One region of the Tardiphaga sp. 619_E2_N8_4 genome, then DNA from elsewhere that is predicted to be linked to it. Evidence: riboswitches for the same ligand, from Rfam matches in the RefSeq annotation. Region 1 holds a riboswitch; the other holds the start of a gene.
What was found. Region 1 has a riboswitch for S-adenosylmethionine ahead of AB8A23_RS03130 (O-succinylhomoserine sulfhydrylase). Riboswitches for the same ligand answer to the same signal wherever they lie in the genome.

Region 1 (14,919 bases):
CGCCGAGAGGACAGCAAAATGAGTGAGCTTTCTGTGTCGTCTGGCGTTCCTTCCGTTTCGATGCCGCCGCCGTCGGCCCTGCAGGGCGAGAGCCGGCCCAAGGTCACCGTGCGCGATCTCAACTTCTACTATGGCGAACACCACGCTCTGAAGAAGATCAACCTGACGCTGATGGCGAACCGCGTGACTGCGTTCATCGGCCCGTCGGGCTGCGGCAAGTCCACGCTGCTGCGCATCTTCAACCGCATGTATGACCTGTATCCCGGCCAACGTGCCGAAGGTCAGCTCATGCTCGACAACCAGAACATTCTGGATCCGAAGCTGGATCTCAACCTGCTGCGCGCCCGCGTCGGCATGGTGTTCCAGAAGCCGACCCCGTTCCCGATGACGATCTATGAAAACATCGCCTTCGGTATCCGCCTCTATGAAAAGATCTCCAAGTCGGAGATGGACGTGCGCGTCGAGAAGGCGCTGCGCGGCGGTGCGCTGTGGAACGAAGTCAAGGACAAGCTCAACGCATCGGGCCTCAGCCTGTCGGGCGGTCAGCAGCAGCGCCTGTGCATCGCGCGCACCATCGCGGTGCGGCCAGAAGTGATCCTGTTCGACGAGCCGTGCTCGGCGCTGGATCCGATCTCGACCGCGAAAATCGAGGAGCTGATCGACGAGTTGAAGGATCAGTACACGATCGCGATCGTGACCCATAACATGCAGCAGGCTGCCCGCGTCTCCGACAGCACGGCCTTCATGTATCTCGGCGAGTTGATCGAGTTCGATCAGACCAACAAGATCTTCACGTCGCCGACCGATCGCCGCACCCAGGATTACATCACCGGCCGCTTCGGCTGACGCGACATATTCGCGGGAGGAATTTGAGATGGCTTTTGAACACACCACCAAGGCTTTCGACGACGATCTGCAGGAGCTGACCCGTCTCGTTGCCGAGATGGGTGGCCTCGCGGAACGGCAGATCGTCGAATCCGTCGATGCGCTGATCCGCCGGGACGTCGCGCTCGGTGCGCGCGTCGTCGCCACTGACTCCGAGATCGACCAGTTGCAGCGCACGATCGAAGAGCGCGCCGTGCTGACCATCGCCAAGCGCCAGCCGATGGCTGTCGATCTGCGCGAGATCGTCGGCGCGCTGCGCGTCGCCACCGATCTGGAACGCATCGGCGATCTCTCCAAGAATATCGGTAAGCGCGTCAATGCACTCGACAGCGACTTCCATCCGCTGAAGCTGATCCGCGGCCTCGAGCACATGACCGACCTCGTGACCACCCAGGTCAAGGCTGTGCTCGACGCCTATGCCGCACACGATCTGCCCGCCGCGATGACGGTGTGGAAGGGCGACGAGGAAATCGACGCGATCTGCACCTCGCTGTTCCGCGAACTCCTGACCTATATGATGGAAGACCCGCGTAATATTTCGTTCTGTATCCACCTGATGTTCTGCGCCAAGAATATCGAGCGGATCGGTGACCATGCCACCAATATTGCGGAAACCGTGTTCTACATGATCGAGGGCCAGCAGATCCTCGACAAGCGCCCGAAGGGCGACATGACCACATTCGCGAATACGCCGACGGTCTGAAGCATGATCCGGAAAAGTGGAAGCCAGTCTTCCGCAAGGATCATGATCTAAAGGCTTTTCGGACGTCACTGAGGATATTGACCATATGGCTGTGAATGCACGCATTCTGGTGGTGGAGGACGAGGAAGCCCTCACGACGCTTCTTCGCTACAATCTCGACGCCGAAGGCTATGATGTTGAAACCGTCGCTCGCGGCGACGATGCGGACACCCGCTTGAAGGAGCGGGTGCCGGATCTCGTGGTGCTCGACTGGATGCTGCCGGGCCTGTCCGGCATCGAACTGTGCCGCCGCTTGCGCGCACGGCCTGAAACCAAGGCATTGCCGATCATCATGCTGACGGCGCGTGGCGAAGAGAGCGAGCGCGTCCGCGGTCTCGCCACCGGTGCCGACGACTACATCGTCAAGCCGTTCTCCGTGCCGGAGCTCCTGGCCCGCGTGAAGGGCCTGCTCCGTCGTGCAGCTCCCGAGCGTCTCGCCACTGTCCTGGCGTTTGGCGACATCGAACTCGACCGTGACAAGCGCCGCGTCGTGCGCTCAAGCCGTCCGATCGATCTCGGTCCGACCGAATATCGCCTGCTGGAGTTCTTCCTGGAACATCCGGGCCGCGTGTTCAGCCGCGAGCAGTTGCTCGACAGCGTCTGGGGCCGCGACATCTATATCGACGAGCGCACCGTCGACGTGCATATCGGCCGCCTGCGCAAGCTGCTCAATCCCGCCGGTGAGCCCGATCCGATCCGCACCGTGCGCGGCGCCGGCTACGCGCTGGACGACCGGTTCGACAAGGCGGCGGAGTAGGTATCTTCCTTCTCCCCGCCTGCGGGGAGAAGGTGGCCCGGCATTGCGCAGCGACGCCGGGTCGGATGAGGGGGACTCTCCATCGGCTTCGGAGTCTGTGGAGCGGGGCCCTCACCCGACGCCCTCATGCTTCGCATGCGGACGCCGACATCTCCCCGCAAGCGGGGCGAGGTTAGAAGCCCCAAACAAAAAATGCCCGGCTCATCACCGGGCATTTTCATTTGGTTTAGATATCTTCCAGCTCAGCGCGTCGGCTTCGGCACCGCGCGGCGGCGGTCGCTGGCCGGCTGATAGGCGATGCGCGAGTGATGTGCGCAATAGGGGGCGCCGGCCAGGGCCTTGCCGCCGCAGAAATAGAAGTCCGCGCTCGACGGATCGCCGATCGGCCAATGGCAGGTGGCTTCGTTGAGTTCGACCAGCGACAGGCGCTGGCTGATCGGCACAATGTTGTCATAGGCGATCGGGTCGGGCTCGGCCTCGATCTCGTAGTTATGGGCCAATGCTGTGTTGCCGCGCGCCATCGGGCGGGCGACGCGTACCATCTGCTGCGCCGGGCGCGCCTTGCGCTGCCGCGGAGCTGCCGAGGAGGGGCTCTTGGCACGGCCGGACAGGCCGAGACGGTGCACCTTGCCGATTACGGCGTTGCGGGTCACGTTACCGAGTTCCGCAGCGATCTGGCTCGCGGAAAGGCCGCCTTCCCAGAGTTTCTTCAACTGTTCGACGCGATCGTCGGTCCATGTCATTACCGTCATCGCCGTTTTCCCTTCGTGAGCGCCGGCCTGACCGGGCAGCGCTGCGAGTTGAGACTTCAAAAATCCCTGCGGTCAGAATCCTTTAGCGCTCACCGGGCGCGAATTTCGCGTCCGGCTGTTACGCCGCACTGGATGTGTCAAAAGGATCTACCGCCGCACGAGATGTCGTATCCGACGAGGCAAAAGCTACAATATGCCGTGACTCGCGCGCAAGAGTCGGGCATGCCGCGTCCACATGCTTCTGCAAATAAAGCTGCAAAATCGGCTTTTTCTGCGACTCCGTGTGACTCGAAAGCCGCAGTGCGCGGTTGACAGTCTTCACAGCACACATAGAATAATGCCCACGTGCCGCCCGAGAAGGGCGGCACGTTTCGTTTCTAGGGTCCGTTGTTCGATTTCGCACAGTTGTCATCGACGCGGCCGCAGTCTTTTCGATCGGATCGGTTATGACCAGCAACGCAACGTCTTCGCCCCTCTCTCAGGCTCACTTGCTGCCTGTTTTCGCGCGTGCGGATGTCGCTTTCGAGCGCGGTGAAGGCGCGTGGCTGATTGGAACCGATGGCGAGCGTTATCTCGATTTCACCAGCGGCGTTGCCGTGAACGCGCTGGGCCATGCGCACCCACATATGGTCGCCGCATTGCAGGAGCAGGCCACCAAGCTCTGGCACATGTCGAACCTGTTCAAGAGCCCGGACGGCGAGCGCCTCGCCGCGCGGCTGTGCGAACAGAGCTTTGCCGACTTCGTATTCTTCGCCAATTCGGGTGCGGAAGCGATGGAATGCGCGATCAAGGTGACCCGCCACTATCATTTCTCCAAGGGCCACCCCGAGCGCACGCGCATTATCACCTTTGAAGGCGCATTCCATGGCCGCACCCTCGGCACGCTGGCGGCGACCGGCGCTGCCAAATATCTTGAAGGCTATGGCACGCCGCTCGACGGCTTCGATCAGTTGCCGCTCGGCGATATCGAAGCGGTGAAGAAGGCGATCGGTCCGAACACCGCCGGCATTCTCATCGAGCCGCTGCAGGGTGAGGGTGGCGTGCGTGCACCGAGCAACGCGTTCTTCGGCGCGCTACGCGAACTCTGCGACAAGAACGGCATTCTGCTGATCTTCGACGAAGTGCAGACCGGCATGGGCCGCACCGGCGAGTTGTTCGCCTATCAGCGCATTGGTGTGACGCCTGATGTGATGTCGCTCGCCAAGGCGCTCGGTGGCGGCTTCCCGATCGGCGCATGCCTCGTCACGGCGGAAGCGGCCGAAGGCATGGCGCCCGGCTCGCACGGCTCGACCTTCGGTGGCAATCCGCTGGCGGTCGCTGCCGCGAATTCCGTGCTCGATATCATGCTGAAGCCCGGTTTCTTCGACCATGTGAAGAAGATGTCGCTGCTGCTCAAACAGAAACTCGCGGGCGTGGTCGACGGCCACCCTGATGTGCTCAGCGAAGTGCGCGGCGAAGGTCTGCTGATCGGCCTCAAGGCTGTCGTGCCGGCTGGTGATCTCGTGGCCGCATTGCGTGACGCGAAGCTGCTGACCGTCGGCGCCGGCGATAATGTCGTGCGCTTCCTGCCGCCGCTAATCGTCAGCGAGTCCGAGATCGAGCAGGCCGTGCAGCGGCTGGAACAGGCCTGCGTGGCCCTCGGTTCATCTGCCAAGACGCAGGGAGCCGCGTGATGAGCACGTCACTGCGGCACTTTCTTGATCTCACGGCCGTGCCGGCCAGTGAGTTGCGCAATATCATGAACGCGGCTGCCGCCATGAAGGCGAAGCTGAAGGGGCGGGATGGCACGAATGCCGAGCCCGATCGTCCGCTCAAGAACAAGACGCTGGCGATGATCTTCGAGAAGCCCTCGACGCGCACTCGCGTGTCATTCGAGGTCGGCATGCGCCAGCTCGGCGGCGAAGTCGTGATGCTCACCGGCGCCGAAATGCAGCTCGGTCGCGGCGAGACCATTGCCGACACCGCACGCGTACTGTCGCGCTTCGTCGACATCATCATGATCCGCATCCTCAATCATGACTCGCTGATGGAGCTCGCGGAAAATGCGACCGTGCCAGTCATCAATGGCCTGACGCGCTTCTCGCATCCCTGCCAGGTGATGGCGGATGTGATGACCTATGAGGAACATCGCGGCCCGATCAAGGGCCGCACCGTGGCCTGGACCGGCGACGACAACAATGTGCTGATGTCCTGGGCCCATGCGGCCGAGCGCTTCCAGTTCAAACTCAATATCGCGACGCCGCCGCAGCTGTCGCCGAAGAAGCCGTTCAAGGACTGGGTCAAGGCGGCAAACGCGCCGATCACCTTCAGCGACGATCCCGATGCGATGGTGAAGGGCGTCGATTGCGTTGTCACCGACACCTGGGTGTCGATGGGCGACAAGGACGGCGAGACCCGCCACAACCTGCTCAAGCCCTATCAGGTCAATGCGCGCCTGATGTCACTGGCCAAGCCGGACGCACTCTTCATGCATTGCTTGCCGGCGCATCGCGGCGAGGAAGTCACCGACGAGGTCATCGACGGTCCGCAGTCGGTGGTGTTCGACGAGGCCGAAAACCGTCTGCATGCACAGAAGGGCATTCTGGCCTGGTGCCTCAACGCGGTGGCGTGAGGCGCGATCAGCGATCGAGTTCTGTCGCGGCCAGCTCGGCCACCTGAAAGTCGATGCTCGCCGGATCGTCGTCGCCGAGGAACCATGCGGCCGAGAGGCCGGTCCATGCCAGGACCCATTGCAGTAAGCGATAGCGATCGAGTTTGGCCGCGTCGCTGACGACCTCGACACGCCGCTGGAAACGGCCTGGCAAGGTCGAGACCGGGCGCGTGGGGTCCGAGAGATCCGGGTTGGTGAAAATGTTGGCGAAGTCGAAGCCGCGCTCGCCGATGATGTGCTTCGGATCGATGGCAAGCCAACCACGCTCCCCGAAGTCCAGCACATTGTCATGGTGGAGGTCGCCGTGCAGCACGGTCACCTCGCGCGGGTCGTCCAGCAAAGCGTTGGCCGTTTCGGAACAGCGACGTAACAGGCCGCCATGGGTCGCTGCGGCCGGCGCGAGTTCGCGGAACCAATGCCGCAGCGGTACCAGCGGAGGCGGCGATTTTTGCCTGGGCCGGTGCAACCGCGCCGCCACGGCGCACAGGATGCGCGAGGCTTCGTCGTCCTGTCCACCACGCGCCATGTCGGAGAGCGAGGCCGGGCCTTGCGCGCGTTCCATCAGCAATGCGTCGTCATGGCGGGCCAGAACCCGTGCGGCGCCGTCGCCGTCCCACCATTCCAGTACCGCGCTGCCGGCGCGTTCGTCCTCGCCCTTGGCCAGTTTCAGCATCGCCGGCTGGCCCCGATGCAGGACTGGCAGCAAATATCCAGCGTGGGAGGTAATGGGCGTGCCGTCCGGGACGAGGTGCCATCGCCTAAGGTAGGTTTCAAACATCGTTCGCTTATACTTGGTAGATATTTCATCCGAGCGGGGGCAAATCGTCGCCGGATGCCTTGTATTCGTTCGGACATTTGCCCCTTTGCGGGGTTTCGATTTCAGCTCCTCGCCCTTACATAGAGCGCCATGACCCCATCAAATCCAAATCTCCAGCCCGACGCCCCCATCCGCGCGCCGTCTTCCGTTCCGGTCGATGACGCGGTGCTGCCCTTCGAGGTGGCGCCGCTCGACCTGCGCGGGCGGCTGACGCGGCTTGGTCCGGCACTCGATGAACTGCTCGCCAAGCATGATTATCCCGCGCCGGTGGCCAAGCTGCTCGGCGAGGCCATCGTGCTGACCACACTGCTTGGCTCGTCGCTGAAATTCGACGGCCGCTTCATCCTGCAGACCCAGACCGACGGTCCGGTGTCGCTGATGATCGTCGACTTCCGCGCGCCCGATAAAATGCGCGCCTATGCGCGGTTCGATGCCGAGCGCCTTTTGCCCGGTCTTGGCACCGCGGCGCTGCTCGGCAAGGGCCATCTGGCGATGACCGTTGATCAGGGGGCGGATATGAGCCGCTATCAGGGGCTCGTCGCGTTGAATGGCGGCACGCTGGAAGATGCCGCACATGAATACTTCCTGCGCTCCGAACAGATTCCGACCAAGGTGCGCCTCGCCGTCGGCGAAGAATGGCGCAGCGGCGAGGAAGGCGGCCCGACACATCGCTGGCGCGCCGGTGGCATGCTGCTGCAGTTCCTGCCGAAGGCGCCGGAGCGCGTGCAGCGCGACCTCCATGCCGGCGATGCGCCGGAGGGCGCGAAGGTGGATGCTGTGCCGGAAGATGACGCCTGGGTCGAGGGCCAGTCGCTGATTGGCACCGTCGAGGACGTCGAGCTGATCGATCCGGATCTGTCCGGCGAGCGGCTGCTATATCGCCTGTTTCACGAGCGCGGCGTCCGCGTCTTCGCGTCATCGCCGCTGCGCGCGGAGTGTTCCTGTTCGCGCGATGCCGTGTCCGGCATGCTGAAGAGCTTCGAGCCGCAGGACCGCGCCGATATGGTCAAGGACGACAAGGTCGTCGTGACCTGCGAGTTCTGTTCGTCGGTGTACGAGTTCACACCGCAGGAAGCGGGCGTGGAATAGGCATTCGCCCGCGTCACACCCCGCTGTCATTCCCCGGCACACCAATTGGTGCGGCGAGGAAACTCAATCCACACTCGTCATTCCGGGGCGCGGCCGGCACTTGCCGGACGCGAACCCGGAATCCCAGAGTGTTTTACGCTGTCGGAGACTCCCATGCGGGGATTCCGGGTTCACGTGCGCAAAGATGCGCCCGCGCCCCGGAATGACAGTTTGGGGCCGCAAGACAGCGCCTAAACATTTTTTCCTATCCTCTGTTGACAAGATCCCTGCCTTGATTATATTCCCCTTCGTCCGGCCCCGATGAGAGGGGCGATCGCGATCGTCACGTTCGCGGGGCTGGATGCGGTGGACGCCGGAGATGCGGCGTTACGCGGTTCATGGGGAACGTCTGTCTTCGGGCAGGACGGATCTGCGCCAGCACTGCTACTGGCAAGGAGACGGCCGACCTTGGGATGGGAAGAGCCCTGGACAGTGTGACGGACGACCAAATCGAAACGCGTTCGGCCAAGTGCTTTGCGGCTACCCTGTCCCTCCGCCCTGGGACATTAATTTTGGTGATGGGACCGTTCGCCATGGCAGATGTGCAAGCAACCGAAAAAACACCGCAGGCGGAACGTCGGGCAATCGCTCGGCGCCTCCGAAAGTCCTGATGCACTCCAGATTGCGGAAGACCGCATTCGCATCAGGCCCAAGGGTGCAACGGGCACCCGGCGTTCCGCACGCCCTCTCACAAGGGGGCGGGAATGCAAGAGACGACGGCGCCCCCGCGCCGCAAACAATGGGGGCGATGACGCATGTCTGAAAAGCAGTGGCTGTTTGAAAATTGAATCTGCGATGAGGCCGTAGGATGGGTAGAGCGCAGGCGCATCTTGCGCCGGAGCGAAACCCATCACCAACATCAACATACGGTGGTGATGATGGGTTTCGCGAAGACGCTCTACCCATCCTACATTTCTACGGCGGTCGCCTAATTCAGCACGCGCTTGCCGTCCGGTCCGTCCAGCGAAAACAGCGGCACGTCGATCTCGAACGGCTCGCCGGTATCGGTCACCATCTGATAGGTGCCTTCCATGAAGCCGGACGTCGTCGGCAGCGGCACGCGCGATGTGTATTCGAAGCGTTCGCCGGGCCCGAGTACGGGTTGCTCGCCGACGACGCCTTCGCCGCGCACTTCCTGCATGCGGCCGGATGCATCGGTGATGATCCAGTGCCGGGTCTTCAACTGCACGGTCTCTTTGCCGGCATTGGTGATGACGACCGTATAGGACCAGAAGAACTGTCGCTTCTCCTGCGACGAGCTTTCAGGCATGAAATTCGGTTCGACGGTGACTTCGATCTGTCGTGTTATGGCGCGGTACATGGCGGTGTCATCGTTCAAAATGCGTCGCAAGCATAGCGAAAAACACGTTACCGGCCAAATCCAGGGAAAATCGGCGTGGAGTGCTGCGCGGAACGGCGGCAACCCATCGCGGTTTCAACATAGTTACCCCATAATCGATCCCTGATTTGGCTATGACGTGACGGATCGCCCCATGCAGATGGCCTGCGTGGTGTGGGGCGGTCGATTTTCATCATGCGACGATTTCCGTTGAGCGGTGCTGAATGACCTCTGTTGCCGACCCGATTGCCGGCCTGCCCCACGCAGATGCGTCCTCCCACGTGTCCGCGTCGCGCGCCTCGACGCGTGCCGATGCCGTGTCGTTTCCCGTCGCAGGCACCGAACGCGAATTGCGCCTCGATCTGTTTCGCGGGCTGGCGCTGTGGCTGATCTTCATCGATCACCTGCCGCCGAATATCCTGACCTGGCTGACGATCCGTAATTACGGTTTCAGCGACGCCACCGAGATCTTCATCTTCATCTCCGGCTATACCGCCGCTTTCGTCTATGGCCGCGCGATGCAGGAGCAGGGCACGCTGGTGGCCAGCGCGCGCATCTTCAAGCGCGTCTGGCAGATCTATGTCGCCCACGTCTTCCTGTTCACGATCTTCCTCGCGGAAATCTCCTATGTTGCGACGCGGTTCGAGAACCCGCTTTATTCCGAGGAAATGGGGATTCTCGATTTTCTCAAACAGCCCGACGTGACCATCGTTCAGGCGCTGTTACTGAAATTTCGCCCGGTCAACATGGACGTGTTGCCGCTCTATATCGTCCTCATGCTGTTCCTGCCGCCGATCCTCTGGCTGATGCGGCGCCGCGCCGATCTCACGCTGGCGCTGTCGGTCGGTCTTTATGCGCTGACCTGGGAATTCGACCTGCATCTGACGGCCTACCCGAACGGCGTCTGGGCCTTCAATCCGTTCGCCTGGCAATTGCTGTTCGTGTTCGGTGCCTGGTGCGCGCTGGGCGGCGCCGTCAGGATGTCGCGGATACTGTCATCCAACATCACGCTGTGGCTCTGTGTGGCCTATCTGCTGGCGGCGTTCTGGGTGACGCTGACCTGGTACATTCCGCAGATCCACCATCTGCTGCCGAAGGTCATCGAGCAGTGGATGTATCCCATCAACAAGACCGATCTCGATGTGCTGCGCTTCGCCCACTTCCTGGCGCTGGCGGCGCTGACGGTCCGTTTCCTGCCCAAGGACTGGCCGGGGCTGAAATCGGTCTGGCTGCGGCCAATGGTGCTGTGCGGCCAGCACTCCCTCGAAATCTTCTGTATCGGGGTGTTCCTGGCCTTTGCTGGCCATTTCGTGCTGGCTGAGGTCGCCGGCGGGGCTGGCATGCATGCCCTGATCAGCTTCCTCGGCATAGTTGTTATGTCAACCGCCGCCTGGGTGTTTTCGTGGTACAAGGGCGTCACTGTCAAAGGCGGATCCCGCGCCAAACGATCCGACGCGGATCTCGCAGGAGGGGAAGCATGAAGGCCGTTCTGCGGCTCACGATGCTGGCTGGCCTGCTGGTGGCGGCTCCTGTCCGGGCCGAACCGCCCGCGCATACCTGTGAGGTTCCCGCCTACCTCCTGACCTCCGAAAGCACCCTGCCCAAGGTCGAGGCTGCGGCCAAACCGGGCGGAAAGCTCGATATTCTGGTCATTGGCAGCCGATCCTCGGTGATCGGGGTCTCCGACCATTCCGCGGCCTATCCGAACCGCCTGCAGGCCTATCTGAAGGAGAAGCTGCCGGGCGTCGAGGTGAACGTGGCGCTGGAGCTGCAGGTCAAGAAGACCGCCGAGGAAATGGCCCCGACCCTGGAACAGCTGGTGACGGACAAGAAGCCGAACCTGGTGATCTGGCAGACCGGAACCGTGGATGCCATGAAGCAGGCCGACGCCGACGACTTCCGGAACGCCCTGGATGACGGCGTTGCCGCCATGCAAAAGGCCGGAACTGACGTCATTTTAATGAATCTGCAGTACAGTCCGCGCACGGAGACGATGATTTCCGGCTCCGCCTACCTAGATAATATGCGTGTGGTGGCGCAGCAGCACGACGTCCCGCTGTTCGACCGTTTCGCCATCATGCGGCACTGGAATGAGAGCGGTGATTTTGACCTGTTCAGTGCGTCGCCCGGCATGGAGCTGGCGAAGCGGGTGCATGATTGTCTTGGCCGGGCGCTTTCGACCTTCGTCGTCGATGCGGCCAAGATCAAAGCAGCGGATTTGAGGATTCAGCGTTAATGAGTTTCGTCGGCCATTTGTCTCGTCTTGCTGTCGTCGCTGCCTTTGCCGCTTCCACGACCTTCGCGCTCCCGATCTCATCGTCCGTCGCTCACGCGGAAGCGGCGCAGGCCGCCCCGGCTGACAGCAAGGGCGCCGACCAGGGCGTTGCGGCGAATGACCCCGCGGACGCCGCGAAGAGGGGCGTCGCTGCGAAGGCCATCGACAAGGTCAAGGAAGTCGCAAAGACCGCGACCGATATCTTGAGCCGCGTCCCCTGCCGTACACCGAAAGGCGGCATGAAGGCGATGGGCGCGCTGCCGCATGTGGCCAGCAAGCTCGTGGCCGGCAAGCCTGTGGTCATCGTTGCGTTCGGCTCGTCCTCCACCGAAGGCTACGGTTCGACGGCGCCGGAATTCACCTATCCGAACCGCCTTGCAGCGCAGCTGCATCGTGCTTACCCGTCGGCCAACATCACCGTGCTCAACCGCGGCAAGGGCGGCGAAGATGCGCCGGAAATGATGGCGCGGCTGCAGAGCGAAGTGATCAATTCGAAGCCTGACCTCGTGATCTGGCAGGTCGGCACCAATGCGGTGCTGCGCAATCTCGATCCCGGCGAAACCAGCAAGATGGTGGAAGACGGCGTCGCCCGCATTCAGGCGGCGGGTGCCGATCTGGTGCTGGTCGATCCGCAATATTCGCCGCTGGTGAATACGCGGCCAGAGGGCACCAGCAAGATGGTCTCGCTGCTGCATAAGGTGGCCGAACTGCGCAAGGTCGGCATCTTCCCGCGCTTCGAAGTGATGAAGGAATGGCACGAAGGTCAGCAGATGTCGTTCGACAGCTTCGTCATTGCCGACGGCCTACACATGAATGACTGGGGCTATGCCTGCTTCGCGCAGTTGCTTGGCGACAACATCATCAAGTCGGTCGGCCAGGTGAAGCTCGGCATCAACGAGCCGCAGATGCAGCAGGCGCAGAAGCCGCTGTAAGTTCGAAGAGGGGCGAATGCCTCTCAGCCGTCATTGCGAGCCCGCGAAATTCGCCTTCGGCGATTTTCGCTGAGCGAAGCAATCCAGTCTTGCTTGAAAGAAAGTCTGGATTGCTTCGTCGCAAGTGCTCCTCGCAATGACGATGGAGAGATTGGCTACGCCTTCGCCAGTGCCGCCTGAAGATCTTCGATCAGATCGTCACGATGCTCGAGGCCGGCCGAGAAGCGGATGAAGCCCTCTGTGATCCCGAGTTCGAGCCGCGCTTCCAGCGGCAGGCGCTGATGCGTCGTTGTCGCCGGATGCGTGACCAGGCTCTTGGCGTCGCCGAGATTGTTGGAGATGCGGGCCACTTTCAGCTCGTTGAGGACGCGGAACGCCGCTGCCTTGCCGCCCTTTACCTCGAAGCCGATCAGCGTTGAACCCGCACGCATCTGCTTCTTCACCGTTGCTGCCTGCGGATGATCCTCGCGGCCCGGATAGATCAGCCGCGAGATCTTCGGATGCTGCGCCAGCACGTCTGCGATGGCTGCCGCGGTCTGCGTCTGCCGCTCAACGCGGATCGCCAGCGTCTCCAGTCCCTTCACCAGCGTCCACGCATTGAACGGCGAGATCGAGGGGCCGGTCTGGCGCAGATAGTTGTGAATATGCTCGTCGATGAAGTCCTTCGACGACAGGATGATGCCGCCGAGGCAGCGGCCCTGTCCGTCGATATGCTTGGTCGCCGAATACACGACGACATCTGCACCGAGCGCCAGCGGGCTCTGCCAGAGCGGCGTCGCGAACACGTTGTCGACGATCAGCCGCGCACCGCCGGCATGGGCGATGTCAGCGATGGCTGATATGTCGAGCACGTCGAGCGTCGGATTGGTCGGACTTTCCAGGAACAGCGACTTGGTGTTCGGGCGCATCGCCTTCTGCCACTGGTCGAGGTCGAGTCCATCGACAAGCGTGAATTCGATGCCGTAGCGCGGCAGCAGCTCTTCGATGACGTAGCGACAGGAGCCGAACAGCGCCTTGGCGGCGACGACGTGATCGCCCATGCGCAGCGGCGCGAGAATGGCGGTGGTCACGGCGGCCATGCCGGTGGCCGTCGAGCGTGCAGCCTCCGCACCTTCGAGGTCGATCATGCGGCTCTCGAACATCGACGTATTCGGATTCGAAAAGCGCGAATAGATGAAACCGGGATCTTCGCCCTTGAACCGCGCCTCGCAGGCTTCAGCGGTCTCGTAGATGAAGCCCTGCGTCAGGAAGAGGGCTTCGGACGTCTCGTTGAATTGCGAGCGCAGCGCGCCGGAATGAACGAGCCGGGTTTCGGGGCGATAGGACTTCGTAGACATGTGACCTCCAACGTACCCGCGTAACACGGGCACAAAAAAACCGGCCTGGACGGACGTCCTCAGGCCGGGATCGCATGCTGGAAGGACATGTGTCCCCGGCCTGTTTAGCGACTTATTTTACGTGGCTGCAAGCCGGCCGGCTCAAATCACCACGGGATAACGATGTGCATATTCCCGCTTGCCCTTTTCGTCAAGGCGGGGCTGAGATAACCGGTAAAGTCGCTATTTTTCAGTGTATTCTCGCTGAAGGACGACCGAAGGACGAGACCTGTGCCGTTTACGCTTGCCCCCGATGCCGATGGAATTCTGCCCGACCGCATGATTGCGGCGATGGCCGATGCAGGCCTGATCCTGCCGGAATATCCCTTCGTCGAGAGCCAGATTCAGCCCGCCAGCCTCGATCTGCGGCTCGGCTCCATCGCCTATCGTGTGCGCGCCAGCTTCCTGCCGGGGCCGAATTCGACGGTCGCCGAGCGCATCGACGAGCTGAAGCTGCACGAGATCGATCTGTCCGATGGCGCGGTGCTCGAAACCAACTGCGTCTACATCGTGCCGTTGATCGAGAGCCTGGCGCTGCCGCCGAACATCTTCGCGGCTGCCAATCCGAAGAGCTCCACGGGGCGCCTCGACGTGTTCACGCGGGTGATTGCTGATGGCACCAGACGGTTCGATGTGATCGGTGCGGGCTATCACGGGCCGCTTTATGCCGAGATCAGCCCGAAGACATTCCCGGTATTGCTGCGCGAAGGCTCGCGCCTGTCGCAGGTCCGTTTCCGCGTCGGCGATGCGGTGCTCGACACCGAGGCGCTGGAAGAGCTGCATGCGCAGGAGCCGCTGGTCGACAGCGATACGGCCGATCTCAACAATGGCCTCGCGCTGTCCGTCGATCTCTCCGGCGAAAACGCCTCCGGCTTCGTCGGCTACCGTGCCAAGCGTCATACCGGCGTGGTCGATATCGATCGTCGTGGTGGCTACAGCGTCAATGAATTCTGGGAGCCGATCTCGGCGCGCAAGGACGGCACGCTGATCCTCGATCCCGGCGAGTTCTACATTCTCGCCTCCAAAGAGGCGGTGCAGGTTCCGCCGGACTATGCCGCCGAAATGGTGCCGTTCGATCCGCTGGTCGGCGAATTCCGCGTCCACTATGCCGGCTTCTTCGATCCCGGCTTCGGTCATGACGGCGCCGGCGGCAAGGGCTCGCGCGCCGTGCTGGAAGTGCGCTCGCGCGAAGTTCCGTTCATTCTCGAACACGGCCAGATCGTTGGCCGCCTGGTCTATGAGCGCATGCTGGATCGTCCGGATGCC
Region 2 (14,919 bases), 1.1 Mb from region 1:
CATCTCCGCGACCAGGAGGTGATCGCCACGATAATCCTGCGTGCCGCGCGGCGCCGGCGTCGCCACCGCAGAATTCAGCGGCAAGGCTTGTTGTGGAAACGCCATCTCTATGTCCCCGTAACAGGCAGGCCGCGCACGGAGGCTGCGGAGTTCAGAAATGCACCGGCGATATCGAGGAACTCGGGCACGTCGAGCAGGAAGGCATCATGACCCTTGTCGGTTTCGATCTCCGCAAAGGACACGCGGACGCCGCCGGCATTCAGCGCGTGCACGACGTCGCGCGATTCTGCCGTCGGGAACAGCCAGTCTGATGTGAACGACATCAGACAGAAACGCGTCTGCGTATCGCGAAACGCTTCCGCAAGCTTGCCGTTGTGGTCGGCTGCGATATCGAAATAGTCCATCGCACGCGTCAGATAGAGATAGGAGTTGGCATCGAAGCGCTCGACGAAGGACGAGCCCTGATAGCGCAGATAGCTCTCGACCTGAAAATCCGCATCGAAGGAGAATGTCGGCAACTCCCTGTCCTGCATGCGGCGGCCGAACTTGCGGTGCAGAGCGGCATCCGACAGATAGGTGATATGCGCGGCCATCCGCGCGACGCCGAGGCCGCGATGCGGATGTGTGCCTTCCTCGAAATAACGCCCGCCGCGCCAATCGGGATCGGCCATCACGGCCTGACGGCCCAACTCGTGGAAGGCGATGTTCTGCGCCGAATGCCGCGTGCTGCAGGCAACCGCCAGCGCGGAGAACACGCGCTCCGGATAGGCCGCGGTCCATTGCAGCGTCTGCATACCGCCCATGGAGCCGCCGACGACGCAAAACAACTGACCGATACCGAGGCTGTCGATCAGCATCGCCTGCGCACGCACCATGTCGGGAATGGTGATGACCGGAAAATCCAGTCCCCAGATCTTGCCAGTGGCGGGATTGGTCGAGGCCGGACCGGTCGAGCCCATGCAGCCGCCGAGCACGTTCGAACAGATGATGAAGTAGCGTTCGGTATCGAGTGCCTTGCCGGGGCCGACCAGCGTCTGCCACCAGCCGGGCTTGCCGGTGATCGGATTGATATTGGCGACGTGCTGGTCGCCGGTCAAAGCGTGGCAGACCAGGATGGCATTGGATTTGTCGGCGTTGAGCGTTCCGTAGGTCTGATAGGCAATCTGGAACGGGGTGAGGTCGACGCCGCAATCGAGCCGCAGCGGCTGATCCATGCCAAAACCCGCGACCAGCGAGGTCGGATGATCGGCTTCATGTCCACGCTCATCGGGGCGGACAACCGGACTCTTCACCAGTTCGACATTTACCATCTTGATACCGGCCTCCTCAGGAGGTTCTCAAACCAAAACCGGAATCAGGCCATAAAAAACCCGGCCTGAACAAATAGCTCGGCCGGGATCAAACTGTCCCCGGCCTGTTTAGCGAGTTGTTTAACGTGGCTGCAAGCCGGCCGGCTCAAATGACCACGGAAGAGCCCAGAAACTAGTCCCACACCCGCCTGCCGTCAATATGGGCATACCCCGGTCAAATTGCCCAACTGCCCTGCGGCCAAATCTTCCATGTTTTCTTTGCTTTCCGGCACCGTCTTACCTAATCAATGGCCGTGCCCGCCGGCTCCCTGGAGCCGGCCCGGCAAGCTCGACGGGACCTATCACGCCTCCCGTCCCGAAGGTTTTGAACATGTCGAAATTACCACCCGCCCCGCCCTCGCTGGATGAACTGCGCAAAGAGATCGACAGCATCGACGCGCAGGTTCACGCCCTGTTGATGCAGCGCGGCGACATCATCGACCGGCTAATTTCGGTGAAGCAGACCCAGGAGGTCGGCTCGGCCTTTCGGCCGGCGCGCGAGGCCGACATGATGCGCCGTCTGGTGCAGCGCCATCGCGGCATCCTGCCGATCGACACCGTCGAGAGCATCTGGCGGGTGATCATTTCGACTTTCACTTACGTTCAGGCGCCGTTCTCGGTGCATGCGGATCTGTCGCTCGGCGAGAGCGCGATGCGGGATTCCGCGCGCTTTCATTTCGGCTTCACGGTGCCTTACGTCGCGCATTTCAGCGCCGCCGCAGCGGTCGAGGCCGTGGCCAAGTCCAAGGGCGATCTCGCGCTGGTCTCGGCGACGTCCAGCCGCACGCCGTGGTGGATCCCGCTGGAAGCCCTGGGCGCGCCGAAGATCATCGCACGCCTGCCGTTCATCGAACGCGCCGACCATCCGGCCGCATTGCCGGTGTTCGTGGTGTCGCGCGTTGCCGACAGCGCCATGGTGACCGAGGTCGAGATGTGGAGCGTGCGGGTGTCCGGCTGGAATGCCGAGACCGCGCGTGCGCTGTCGCCGCTGGCCGAAATCGTCGCCGTGCCGGATACCGCCTTTGACGGCGCGGCGCTGCTGATCTCGATCACGAGAGCCTCCAGCCTCGACAAGATCAAGTCGGCGCTGATCGAAGCCGGCGCCTCGGTGCGCTCCACGGCTCTCGTCGGCAGCCACGCAACCCGCTATACCGTGGCCGCCAGCGACGCACCGCGTTCGTAAGCCAATCTGACGTTCTGGAGTTGAAGATGTCCCGTCCTGTGCCGAAGCCCGGCATTCTCGATATCGCGCCCTACACCCCTGGCAAGAGCCCGGTGGTGGAGCCCGGCCGCAAGACCTACAAGCTGTCGGCCAACGAGACCCCGTTCGGTCCGTCGGCGCGCGCCAAGGACGCCTTCGCTACCGCTGTCGCGCATCTCGAGGATTATCCGGAAGGCACGTCGAAGGTGCTGCGCGAGGCGCTCGGCCACCGCTTCGGCCTCGATCCCGCGCAGATCATCTGCGGCGCCGGCTCCGACGAAATTCTGAACCTGATTGCGCATGTCTATCTCGGCCCCGGCGACGAGGCGATTTCGACCGCGCACGGCTTCCTAGTCTACCCGATCGCTACCCAGGCGAACGGCGCCACGAATGTGGTCGCTCCGGAAACCAACTTCACCTGCAACGTCGATGCGATCCTGAACTGCGTCACGCCGCGCACCAAGCTAGTGTGGCTGGCGAACCCCAACAACCCGACTGGCACCTATCTGCCGTCCTCCGAGATCAAGCGCCTGCGCGCCGGCCTGCCGGAGCACGTGCTGCTGGTGCTCGACGCCGCGTATTGGGACTACGTGACCAAGGGCGACTACGACAACGGCCTGGAGCTGGCGAAGACCACCGAGAATACCGTCGCCACCTACACCTTCTCGAAGGTGCACGGCTTGGCCGCCTTGCGGATCGGCTGGATGTTCGGCCCTGCGCACATCGTCGATGCGATGAACCGGATTCGTGGGCCGTTCAACGTCTCGGCGCCGGCGATGATGGCCGCGGTGGGGGCGATCGAGGACACCGGCCATGTCGAGATGTCGCGCACGTACACCGCCAAGTGGATCAGCATCCTGACCGAGGAAATCACCAAGCTCGGCATCGAGGTGACGCCAAGCGTGGCCAATTTCTTGCTGATGCATTTTCCGGCGACCGGCAAGACCGCAGCGGACGCCGATGCGTTCCTGACCAGGCGCGGGCTGGTGCTGCGCGCCGTGACCAATTACGGCCTGCCGAACTCGCTGCGCATGACCATCGGCACCGAGGAAGCCAACAGGCTGGTGATCGAGACGCTGCGTGAATTCATGGCATCGAATTCGGGGCAATGACGTGAGCGCCACGCCGCCCTTCAAACGTATCGCGCTGATCGGGCTTGGCCTGATCGGCTCGTCGCTGGCGCGCGGCATCCAGCAGCTCGGCCTTGCCGGTGAACTCGTTGCCACCGACAATTCGGCGGCCGTGCGTGCACGCGCCGTGGAAATCAAGCTCGCCGACCGCATCGCCGACGACAATGCCAGCGCCGTCAAGGATGCCGATCTGGTCATCGCCTGCGTGCCCGTCGGCGTGGCGGGCGACGTGGCGAAAAGCATCGCGGCGCATCTCGCACCCGGCGCGATCGTGTCCGACGTCGGTTCGGTGAAAGCCTCCGTGCTGCACGCGATGTCGGAATATCTGCCGGACAACGTCCACTTCATTCCCGCGCATCCGGTCGCCGGCACGGAAAACTCCGGTCCGGATTCCGGCTTCGCCGAATTGTTCAGCAATCGCTGGTGCATTCTGACGCCGCCCGAGGGCGCGGATCCCGCGGCCGTCGAGAAGCTCACCGGCTTCTGGGCTGCGCTCGGCGCCAATGTCGAGATCATGCAGGCCGCGCATCACGATCTGGTGCTCGCGGTCACCAGCCATCTGCCGCATCTGATCGCTTATACAATCGTAGGCACGGCCGACGAGCTCGAAGACGTGACTCGTTCGGAAGTGCTGAAGTTCTCCGCGGGCGGTTTCCGCGATTTCACCCGTATCGCAGCATCAGACCCGACCATGTGGCGCGACGTGTTTCTCGCCAACAAGGACGCGGTGCTGGAAATGCTCGGCACCTTCCAGGAAGACCTGTCGAAACTGACCCGTGCGATCCGCCGCGACGATGGCGATGCGCTGTTCGAGCACTTCACCCGCACCCGCGCGATCCGCCGCGGCATCGTGAGTATCGGTCAGGATGAAGCGGCACCGGACTTCGGGCGCAAGCATCAGGCGCTGACGAAGAAGGATTGATCGCAGGACCAACAGCCGTCATTGCGAGCGAAGCGAAGCAATCCAGCCTTACTTGCTTTGCGGCTTCTGGATTGCCGCGTCGCTTCGCTCCTCGCAATGACGTGGAGAGGCCGGCGAACCTCACGCCTAAAACAGCGGCGGGATCTGCGCCACGCGCAGCGGCCCGAGGAACACCGCGCCATCGACAAATTTCAGCGGGAACGACCGCGCCGCTTTGCCTTCCAAGACAGCCGCAGTCCCGATCGAATTGACGCCGGCGGCAAGGCCGCTGCCGGCATTCTTGCGCACGACATTGCCGAGACCGGGGATCGCGCGATCCAGCGCACCGAGGATGTTGTTGACGTCCTGCGATTTCACGCCGGGCGCAATGCGATCCAGCGCCTCCTGAGGCACGCCCATCTCGAGCAACTTGTCGATCCCGAGGGCGGCGATAGCCTTGTCCAGTCCCGCCACGGTCATCTGCAATTCGCCGTCGAGATTGCCCGCGGCGGTCAGACCGAGCGAGCCCGTCGCCAGCGAGATGATCTCGCCCTGCTGGACGCGCGACTGCACGATCTCGACGCGTCCACCTGCCGCCTGAAGCTCGCGGAAACGCTGCGGCCAGGGCTTGGGCGAGACATCCTTGAGGCCACTGAGCAATGCGCGGATATCGGCGTCGAACGGTGCGGCGAGGATCGGATGAACATCGGCAATGCTGCCGCTCCTGATCTGCAGGGCCGTCTCGATCACCGGCTTGTCCGGCGTCGAATTCGCTGCCGTGCGGCCATGCAATTCGACCTGTTTGGCACGTGCGGTCGGCGCCTGCACCGAGCCGGCGAAACGGTCGAGCGACACGTCGTCGAACACGATGTCGGCGCTGTCAGGCGTACCCGGCAGACCGGTTATGCTGCTGCGCGCGGAGCCCCAGTTCATCACCATCGCCGGCTGGCCGCGATCGGACAGGACGGCTGGTGCGGTGAATTCAGCGACCAGAAGCCGCGGCGTGTAGATCTGCGCAACCACGACGATCTCGCCGAGCTTCGCGGTGATCGGCATCTGCGTCGCATTCTGGGTGGCGGTTTGCGAGGTCAGCGAAACGCTGACACCGCTGCAGCGGACTTCGAGCCGGAACGGGAAGCCGGAGACCGAACGGTTGGCGCAATCATAGACGCGACCAGCCGCGGCCTCTCGGGCGCGCCAGATATCGACGTTTTCGTCGACCTTGGATGCGGCATAGAACCAGAAGCCGCTCCACGCCGCCGCAAGGACGACGATGAGGACCGGCAGGATGAAAATCGGCCAGAGGCGGCGCTGGGTGGGCGGTGCATATTCGGACATGGCGGGACGTAGATCGCATGATTTTGTCAAATCGGCGATCCCTTTCATGGGGTTATCCTGCGGTCGCAGGGCCACATTGCAGGAAATCAAGATCGCCCGGGCCCAAGGTTTCTGCTAGGTCGGCAGGATGACCGCGAAAATCACCGCCGAGCCCGATTCCGACAGCGATCTCTGGGTGTTCGGCTATGGCTCGCTGATGTGGCGGCCGGGCTTCGAGTTCATCGAACAGGTCCCGGCCCGGCTGATCGGCGAACATCGGGCGCTCTGCGTCTATTCCTTCGACCACCGCGGCACGCCGGAAAAGCCCGGCCTCGTGCTCGGCCTGGATCGCGGCGGCGCCTGCCGCGGCATTGCCTTTCGCGTGGCGGCCAAGCTGCGCCATGACACCATCGCCTATCTCAGGGAGCGCGAGCAGACCACCCATGTCTATCGCGAGGTCATGCGCTCCGTCTGGCTCGATGACGTGGAGCGTACCCGCGTCAGCGCGCTGGCCTATGTGGTCGACCGCGGCCATGTGCAATATGCAGGGCGCCTGAGCCTCGGCGAGCAATTGCACTTCGTGCGGCAGGGCCACGGTCGTTCCGGGCTGAACCGCGATTACGTGCTGTCGACCGTGAAGGCCATCGAGGCCGAAGGTTTTCGCGACGCACAGCTCCATCAGCTCGCAGCCATGCTGCACGAGTGATTTGCAGTCCGGATGTAACGAAGCATGATCTTGGGCCGGCCCTTTCACTGACCTCACGCTCAGCATTATGCTTCATGCCAGCTAACCGGAACGCGACCAATGCCTTTTACCTGCCCTGTTTGTGGTTACCCCGATTTAGAAGAAGAACCACATAACGCGGAGGGGGGTGGTTCTCACGAGATCTGCTGCTCATGCGACACCCACTTCGGCTACGATGATGTAATTAGCGGAGATTGGATCAGGCGCCTCGAACGCCATAGAGAATTGCGCACTGCATGGATCGAGAAGGGAATGCAGTGGTGGTCATCTGGGACGGCTCGCCCCCTGCTATGGAATCCTTCGAACCAGCTCAGCGACCTCGAAGAAAAGGAGAAGCGCGCCATCACGAAAACTGAACACCAAGAATAGACGCCTTTACCCTTCCTTCACCGCCACATTCGGCACGCGCCCAAAAATTTGCGCCTGCTCCGCGCGCGCCTCGGCAACGATGCGATCGGTGGCGGCCTCGATCGACGTGCTGATCGCCGCGATGAATTCCTTGCGCGGCAAACCGGGCGGCAACGGATCGAGAAACTCTACCACCAGCGTGCCGGGATAGCGCAGGAAGGTGCGGCGCGGCCAGAAGAGGCCGGAATTCAGCGCCACCGGCAGACACGGCGCGCCGGATTTGGCGTAGATCTGCGCGACACCGGGTTTGTAATCCGGCGGTGCCTCGACGGGACGACGCGTGCCCTCAGGAAAGATAATGAGCTGACGGCCGAGCTGGATTTCTTCGGTGGCCCGCTTCGCCATATCGATGAGCGAACGCGCACCGCCATCGCGATCGACGCCGATCATCTTCGACTTCTTCAGGTACCAGCCAAAGAACGGAATCTGCCCGAGCTCGCGCTTGTAGATGAACAGCGGCCGATCGAAGAACGGCATCAGCGCGAAGGTCTCCCACATCGATTGATGTTTCGAGGCGACCACCAGCGGCCCCGCCGGAATTTTCTCGAGACCGCGATAATCGACCCTGGTGTTGCAGACGATACGCATCAGCCAGATGCTGCTGGTCGCCCACGCCTTCGCGATCGCCATGAAGGCGCGCGGCGGCATCACGAAGGTTGGAATCGCCACCAGGATCCAGAACACCAGCAGCACATAGAACAGCACGTTGTAGATCAACGAACGCACGAATATCGAAGTCATGGTGTTCCGATCAGCTCAATTGCAGTTCAATTCGCAGACGCCGTGGCCGGCCGGCGCTGCGGCGCGTCGCTCTGCTGGTCGCTGGCGGAATCCGGCATCAGATCAATGCCGATGTTCGCCAGCCGCACCCGCGCTTCAGCCGCGAGATATTTGACATATTCCGATAGCAGCAACCGCAGCGTCGGGCCACTGGTCCACCACGGTTCGTCACGCCATTTGTCGCCAATCACCGAGAACGGAATCAGCTCGATATCTGGCATCTCGTGCGACATTTCGACGATCGCGCGCGGCATGTGATAATTCGAGGTCACCACGATCAGCGACTTGAAGCCGCGCTCATGGACCCAGCGTTTGGTCTCCACCGCATTGCTGCGGGTGTTGACGGCGGAGCGATCGAGATCGACGCAGCAATCCAGCAGCCGCTGGCTGTCCGGCAGCGTGCGCGAGATATTGGCGGCGCCGTTGGTCGGATGCACGCCGGAGATCAGCAACCGCTTGCCGAAGCCATTGGCGAGCAGTTCGAGCGCATCCGCAACGCGCGACGAACCGCCGGTCAGGACCACGATGCCGTCGGCATTCGCCGACGGCTTCAACTCGCCGCTGCGCAGTTGCGCGAGAAACGCAACGAAGCCGATGGCGCCGACCATGAAGGACAGTGCAAATGCGACCACAAGTGCCGCACGGATGACGCGCCGCCGCGGTGGCGCGGCAACGGGCATCTCCGTGGTGTTCTGGTCGTCGAGCAAGGTCATCGGTCTGGCGTTTGGTCCTTTGGCAGCAATCTTAGGTATTTTTCGGCGCCTTGGCGATGCCATCGCCTGTACCTGGCGTTACTCGATGTCGTTCAGCGTCGAGAACAATGTGCGGCGCGACGCCCAGGCGGTAATTCCTGCTATCAACAGCGCCTGCCCTGCCACCGCGAGATAGCCTGACGACCGCAGCGAGAACGTCCCCAGCAATGCAGCGAACTGGTCGCCCACCGGCGTGCCGGAAAACCAGCTCGCGATCGACTCCGAAAACCCGAACATCAGCATCGCGGCACCGCCGCCAATGATACCGCCCTGCAGGCCAAGCCGCAGGAAGTGGCGGAAGAAGCGATTGGCGATATAGCGGTCGCCCGCGCCGACGAAATGCAGCACCTCGACGATCGGCCGGTTCGCCGCCATCGCGCCGCGCGTCGCAAAGGATACAGAGATAATGGTAGCGATAATAACGAGCGCAAGGATGCCAAGCCCGGCCAGCACCGTTGCCGATGTCATCGACCGCATCCGCTCCACCCAGGCGCGATGATCGTCAACGCTGGCCGAGGGCACGGCCTGCGTCACCCGTTTGCGCAAGCCGATAATGTCCAGCGCCGTCCCCGGCGCGACACGTGCAATGATGACGCGCGGCACCGGCAGTTCGTCGAGCGACAGCCCCGTGCCGAGCCACGGCTCCAGCAACTGCGCCGATTGCTCCCTGCTATAGGGCTGCACCTCGACAATCCCCGGCTGGCCGCGAATGGCATCGGTCACAGCCTGCGTATCGCGATCGAGATCGCGGCCGCCCTGCGGCTTCACCTGGATGGTGATTTCGCTGGCGACTTCCGATTGCCACTCCGACGCCGAGGCGCTGATCAGCAGTACCGCGCCTGTGGTGATGGAGGCGAGGAAGGTCATGATAGCAACGACGGCGACCAGCGCACGGCCGGCGATCGAGCCGCGCGGCACGATCGGGGATGCGTTGCGCGCCTTCGCCGGGACCTGCGGGCGATCGGTGCCGAGGTCCATCAGCGGGCCGTGTTCTTCGCCGATTCTACTCATAGATATGCAGCCGGCCTTGATGCAGCACCATGCGCCGCGCGTCGTATTGATCCATCAATGTAATATCGTGGGTCGCGATAATCACCGCGGTGCCGGACTTGTTGAGTTCGATGAACAGCCGCAGCAGACGCCGGCCCAGCGTCGGATCGACGTTACCCGTCGGCTCATCCGCCAGCAGCAGCATGGGCCGCGCGATCACCGCGCGCGCAATCGCAGCGCGCTGCTTCTCGCCGCCCGACAGGATCGGCGGCAGCGCATCCATGCGATCGCCCAGCCCGACCCATTTCAGGAGATCGATGACCTCGCGCCGATAGCTGGACTCCTCACGCCCCATCACCCGGAACGGCAATGCGACATTCTCATAGGTCGTCATATGGTCGAGCAGACGGAAATCCTGCAGCACGATACCGATGCGCTTGCGCAGGTCGGCGATCTCGTCCTTGCCGAGCAGCGAGATATCCTGGCCGAACAGATTGACCAACCCGCGGGTCGGCCGCAGCGACAGGAACAGCAGGCGCAGCAGCGAGGTCTTGCCGGCGCCAGAGGGACCGGTCAGGAACTGGAACGAATGCGCAGGGATCTGGAAATTGAGGTCGCGCAGAATCTCCGGGCCAAGCCCGTAGCGCAAACCAACATTTTCGAACCGGACCACATTCAGCTCCGTTCGATGGGTTCAAAAAGCCTCAAAAAGACGGTCAATTGCTTGTGCGGCCGTTATGGTTTCCGATTCGTTAACGGTCGTCTTGTAGCCTGCCGGCCATGTCATCGGCTATCGGCTCCATGCATATCGTTTGCCCCAATTGCACGACGTCCTACGCCGTGAACCCGGCTACGTTCGGCGATGCCGGACGGACGGTGCGCTGCGCCCGCTGCAAGGAAGTCTGGCTGGCGCGGCCGGAGGATCTCTCCCGCGCCGAAGCCCGTGTTCCCGCCATGGCGGCGAAGGCCAGCGAGCCCGATCCGAACGAGGACATGAGCGCCTGGGGCGTGACCGAGGACGACGACGCTTCGGCACCGAACGTTCCGGTGGTGGAAAGCCCGTCGATTTCGGCCGACTGGCCGGTCGATGCCAATGATCGTACCGAGGAGGCCGACTGGGCCACGCTGGCGCAGCACGACGCGGTGGCCGCGATGCGGGCCACCCCGCCATCACGCTTGGCCGTGCTGGGCCGTTTCGTGCCGTCGCTGCCGCGGTTGTTCGTCATGCCACGTCACAGCCTGCCGATCGCCACCGCGGCCATGGCGTCGCTGTTGCTCGCACTGGTGATCTGGCGCGTCGATCTGGTCAAGCTGATGCCGCAGACCGCGACTTTCTATCAGGCGGTCGGCCTCGACGTGAATATACGGGGGCTTGCCTTCAAGGACGTCAAGGTCACCACCGAGACCGTCGATGGCAAGTCGGTCTTGCTCATCGAAGGCCTGATCGTGTCCGAAACCCGCACGCCCACCGCATTGCCGCGCCTGCGTTTCGTGGTACGCGACGAGAAGGGGACTGAAATATATGGCTGGAACGCCGTGCTCGAACAGCCCGGCCTCAATCCCGGCGACAAGACATGGTTTCGATCGCGGCTGGCCTCGCCGCCGGCCGAGGGCCGCAGTATCGATGTGCGCTTCTTCACCAAGCGCGACGTCGCCGGCGCGTAAGTCTGAGGAGTTGTCGTGGCGCGTATCCTGATTGCAGATGACGAAGAATCGATGCGGCTGCTGGTCGGCCGCGCCATTGCCATGGATGGCCATGAGATCGTCACGGCCGAAGACGGCGCCGAAGCGCTGGAGATCCTTACTGAGCAGGGCGGCGCATTCGACCTGCTGCTGACCGACATCAAGATGCCTGTCATGGACGGCATTGCGCTGGCGCTGTCCGTCGCGCGCGATTTCCCCGAGCTCACAATCCTGCTGATGACCGGTTACGCCGACCAGCGCGAACGCGCGACGGGACTGAATGCAATCGTGCATGATGTGGTGACGAAGCCGTTTTCGGTGGCGGATATCCGCACTGCGGTGGCGGATGCGCTGGCGGTAAAGAACAAGGGATAGAGGGCTCTTTCTTATCCCTCGCCCAAGCGGCGAAGCCGCGCAGCGGGGAGGGTGGCTGGCCGAAGGCCAGACGGGTGGGGTCGTGCCACAAACGCCGCTCTCAGTTGCTGAAGCACCCCACCCCGGCCTATCGGCCGACCCTCCCCGCTGCGCTTCGCTTGGGGGAGGGAAACCACTGGCACCGGCGCTTCCTAACTCCGCCCTCAATAATCCTTCAGCAGCCGCTCGATATAATCCAGCTCGAGCTGCGGCCGCGTCGTGTCGCCGAGGCGACGACGCAACTCTTCCAGGATTCTCCGCACGCGCTGCACATCAATCTCGCCGGGAATCTTCACCGTGAGGTCGTCGCCAAGTTCGCGGCCACGCAGCGGACGCCCGAGCGGATCGCTTTGCCGGCCACCGCTCTGCTGGCGGCCAGGATTGTTGCCGGGGCCGTCGTTCTGGCCTTCACCTTCGCCCTGCTGCATGGCCTGCGCGAGCTTCTGGGCGCCCTTGCGGAGCGCATCGAGTGCCTTGCCCTGCGAACCCACAGCGCCATCGGCATTGCCCTCGCCAAGCTGACCGCCGGCATCGCCCATGGCGCTGTCGGCATCACCGAGACCATCACCGTCGCCGTCACCATCGGCGTCCGCCTGATCGTCGCCGCCTTGACCTTGGCCCTGCCCTTGCTGGCCCTGCTGGCCTTTTTGCCCCTGCTGTCCTTTTTGGCCCTTCTGACCCTGACCCATGCCCTGCTTGGCGAGCTGGTCCTGCAGCTGCTTGAGGCGATCGCGCAGATTCTGCTGATCCTGCTGCAGATCGCCCATACCCTGCTCGCCCTGCTTGCCGCGGCGGCGCTCATTGCGCTGGTCCTGGCCCTGCTTGAAGGTCTTGTCGCGCAACTGCTGCTGCTTGCGGATCATGTCCCCAAGCTCGTTCATCGCCTGATCCATCTCGCTGTCACCGGACTGGCCGGGCTGCGCCATCTGCAGGTTTTCCAGCATCTGCTGCATCTGTTCGAGCAGTTGCTTGGCGGCATCCTTGTCGCCGGAGCGCGACAGCCGCTCCATGCGCTCGATCATGTTGTTGAGGTCCTGCTGCCGCATGACCTTGGTGTTCTTGTCGAGCGGACGCGCCAGCTGCTGCGGGTTCTGCTTCATCTGCTCGGCGAGCTGCTTCAGAAAGTTATCCAGCGCCGCACGCAGGTTCTCGGTGAGCTTCTTGATCTCTTCGTCGCTGGCGCCGCGCTCCAGCGCCTGCTTCAGCGCGTCCTGTGCCGCCTTCAGCGCCTTGTCGACATCGGTGATGTCGCCGTCCTCGATAGTGACGGCGAGCGCCCACAGGCTGGCGACGACTTCTTTCAGGGCCGCATCGGTGCGGGCGCGTTCGATCTGGGTGGCAACACTGCGCAGCCCGAGATACTGACCGGCTTCCGGCGTGAAAGCTTCCGGCGCGATCATCAGGGCCTGCAGCGCGAAGGAGACCTGACCGCGCTGATTGGCGTCGAGTGCCAGGATACGGCGCTGTTCGATCAGCGCGCGCGGCAGCGGCTTGGTGAACAGCCGCTCCGGCAGCCGCATGTTGAACGGCTCGCTCTTGCCCTCGTTGCCCGACTCATCCTTCGCGGTCAGCGTCAGCGTGACATCGGCGCCGGCATAGGGATCCTCGCTGAGATCCTTGACGGTCTGGCCGACACCGTTGCGCGTGCGCGCATTTGGCAGCACCAGCGCAAATGATGGCGCATCGAACAGCGGCCGCGGCTTGGCGGCTTCCTTGATGCCATCCTTGATCTCGGCGGGACGCGCCGCGAATTGCGCATGGGCTTCGGTAACGCCGTAGTCGTCCTCGAGCTTGTAGGACATCTGCAGCGAACCGCGCGCCTGACGCTCCGGGTCCTTGGCGAGCGCAATAGTCGGCGGACGATCGCCCGTTGCCGTGAACTTCCACTGCGGCTGGCCGGACGGCGCACGGACATGTGCCGTCCCGTCAGACGTGATGATGAAATGCTTTTCGTTGGTGCCCTTCGGGGCTTCCGCCGTCGGCGCCACGTCAGCGACACCGCCGGTGAGAACGACATCAAGCGCACCACCGCTGGAGCGCACGATCAGCGTCGAGCCCGACGGCACCGGCAATGCAGCGGCATCGGCCGTGGACGCATCCTTGTTGGCGGCAGACAGGATGATCGGCGGCTTGCCGGTGTAAGGCGGCGGCGTGATCCAGGCATCGACGCGCACATTCGCCGGCGCCAGCACGCCGTTCCAGTCGAACGCCGCCATGATCCGCGCACCGCGCTCGCCGCTGGCGGCAAACCAGGTGGCGAACAGCAGCACGACCACGATGGCGCGCAGCGCCCAGGGGTCATGGATCGCGAGGCGCGGCGACGGCAGACCGGCGCGGATTTTCTTGAGCGAGGCCAGCGTACGCTCGCGCTGAACCAGCCACAGCGCCCGGGCCATCGGGTCCTGCGACGACAGCGTGTCGGTCAGCGCCGTTGCGGGGCGATGTGCAATGCCGGTGCGGCGATCGAGGCGCGACAAGCCCTCTTCACGCGACGGCCAGCGAAACTTCAGGAGAGGAACGAGCGTTACCAGCGCGGCGATGACGAACAACGCAAGACCGATGGCGCGTGTAGTGAAAGGAAGCGTCAGCCACAGACCGGCCCAGGACGCCACCAGAAACAGCCCGACGACGCTGAGCAGACGGGCCAGATGTGGCCACCCGCGCTCCCAGGCAATCGCCACCCGGGCACGCTGCAGCGCCTGCGCCAGCTGAAGCTGCGCCGCCGCCTGACGATCGGCATTTGGATCGTGTGGGGGTTGTGGTCGGTCGGGGGGCGCAGCGCTCAACGACGATCTCCGATGTTACCGCACGACACACTAGCACGGCGGCGGCAATGAGGCATGGCACGGGGGCCATCCGTGCACATGCAAAGCCTGAGCCTAAGTCGATTCGGGGCGATTGGGGTCACGAAGCCGTGAGGGGGCTTTGTAAGAAAACGCCGGCCGTGCGTTCCCTCGCCCCGCTCTTGCGGGGAGAGGGTGGGGTGAGGGGCTCTTCGAGATCCGCCTACCTGCGCTTGAGCTTGAAGAGAGCCCCGTGCCCCGCCCCTCACCTGCCGCGAAGGAGCGGCGACCTCTCCCCGCGCAGAGCGGGGAGAGGTAAAATCACCGCCTCACAGCCAAGGCGCGGCCTTGTCCATGGCGATGAGCTCCTCGACCTCGATCCGCGGGCGGACCACCGCATACTGATCGTCCTTCACCAGCACTTCCGGGACCAGCGCGCGGGTGTTGTAGGTTCCCGCCTGCACGG

Region 2: linked by a shared signal. The riboswitch ahead of metX (homoserine O-acetyltransferase MetX) and the one ahead of AB8A23_RS03130 (O-succinylhomoserine sulfhydrylase) in region 1 are both predicted to bind S-adenosylmethionine.

The regions. Positions count from the first base shown of each region.
Region 1 is NZ_JBPWQJ010000001.1:659,190-674,108, reverse strand. Features, by position in the region: gene pstA (phosphate ABC transporter permease PstA) at 1-22, shown strand, start outside; gene pstB (phosphate ABC transporter ATP-binding protein PstB) at 19-846, shown strand; gene phoU (phosphate signaling complex protein PhoU) at 875-1,588, shown strand; gene phoB (phosphate regulon transcriptional regulator PhoB) at 1,680-2,384, shown strand; gene AB8A23_RS03175 (GcrA family cell cycle regulator) at 2,627-3,136, opposite strand; gene AB8A23_RS03170 (aspartate aminotransferase family protein) at 3,583-4,809, shown strand; gene argF (ornithine carbamoyltransferase) at 4,809-5,747, shown strand; gene AB8A23_RS03160 (aminoglycoside phosphotransferase family protein) at 5,755-6,564, opposite strand; gene AB8A23_RS03155 (Hsp33 family molecular chaperone) at 6,694-7,692, shown strand; gene apaG (Co2+/Mg2+ efflux protein ApaG) at 8,660-9,052, opposite strand; gene AB8A23_RS03145 (OpgC domain-containing protein) at 9,295-10,551, shown strand; gene AB8A23_RS03140 (SGNH/GDSL hydrolase family protein) at 10,548-11,306, shown strand; gene AB8A23_RS03135 (SGNH/GDSL hydrolase family protein) at 11,306-12,277, shown strand; gene AB8A23_RS03130 (O-succinylhomoserine sulfhydrylase) at 12,433-13,614, opposite strand; SAM riboswitch at 13,698-13,777, opposite strand; gene AB8A23_RS03125 (2'-deoxycytidine 5'-triphosphate deaminase) at 13,885-14,919, shown strand, end outside.
Region 2 is NZ_JBPWQJ010000001.1:1,786,745-1,801,663, reverse strand. Features, by position in the region: gene metW (methionine biosynthesis protein MetW) at 1-105, opposite strand, end outside; gene metX (homoserine O-acetyltransferase MetX) at 108-1,310, opposite strand; SAM riboswitch at 1,398-1,477, opposite strand; gene AB8A23_RS08565 (chorismate mutase) at 1,681-2,532, shown strand; gene hisC (histidinol-phosphate transaminase) at 2,559-3,662, shown strand; gene AB8A23_RS08555 (prephenate/arogenate dehydrogenase family protein) at 3,664-4,602, shown strand; gene AB8A23_RS08550 (DUF2125 domain-containing protein) at 4,729-5,919, opposite strand; gene AB8A23_RS08545 (gamma-glutamylcyclotransferase) at 6,047-6,604, shown strand; gene AB8A23_RS08540 (lysophospholipid acyltransferase family protein) at 7,019-7,792, opposite strand; gene AB8A23_RS08535 (YdcF family protein) at 7,819-8,544, opposite strand; gene AB8A23_RS08530 (cell division protein FtsX) at 8,623-9,594, opposite strand; gene ftsE (cell division ATP-binding protein FtsE) at 9,587-10,246, opposite strand; gene AB8A23_RS08520 (MJ0042-type zinc finger domain-containing protein) at 10,375-11,238, shown strand; gene AB8A23_RS08515 (response regulator) at 11,254-11,631, shown strand; gene AB8A23_RS08510 (TIGR02302 family protein) at 11,835-14,456, opposite strand; gene lysA (diaminopimelate decarboxylase) at 14,783-14,919, opposite strand, start outside.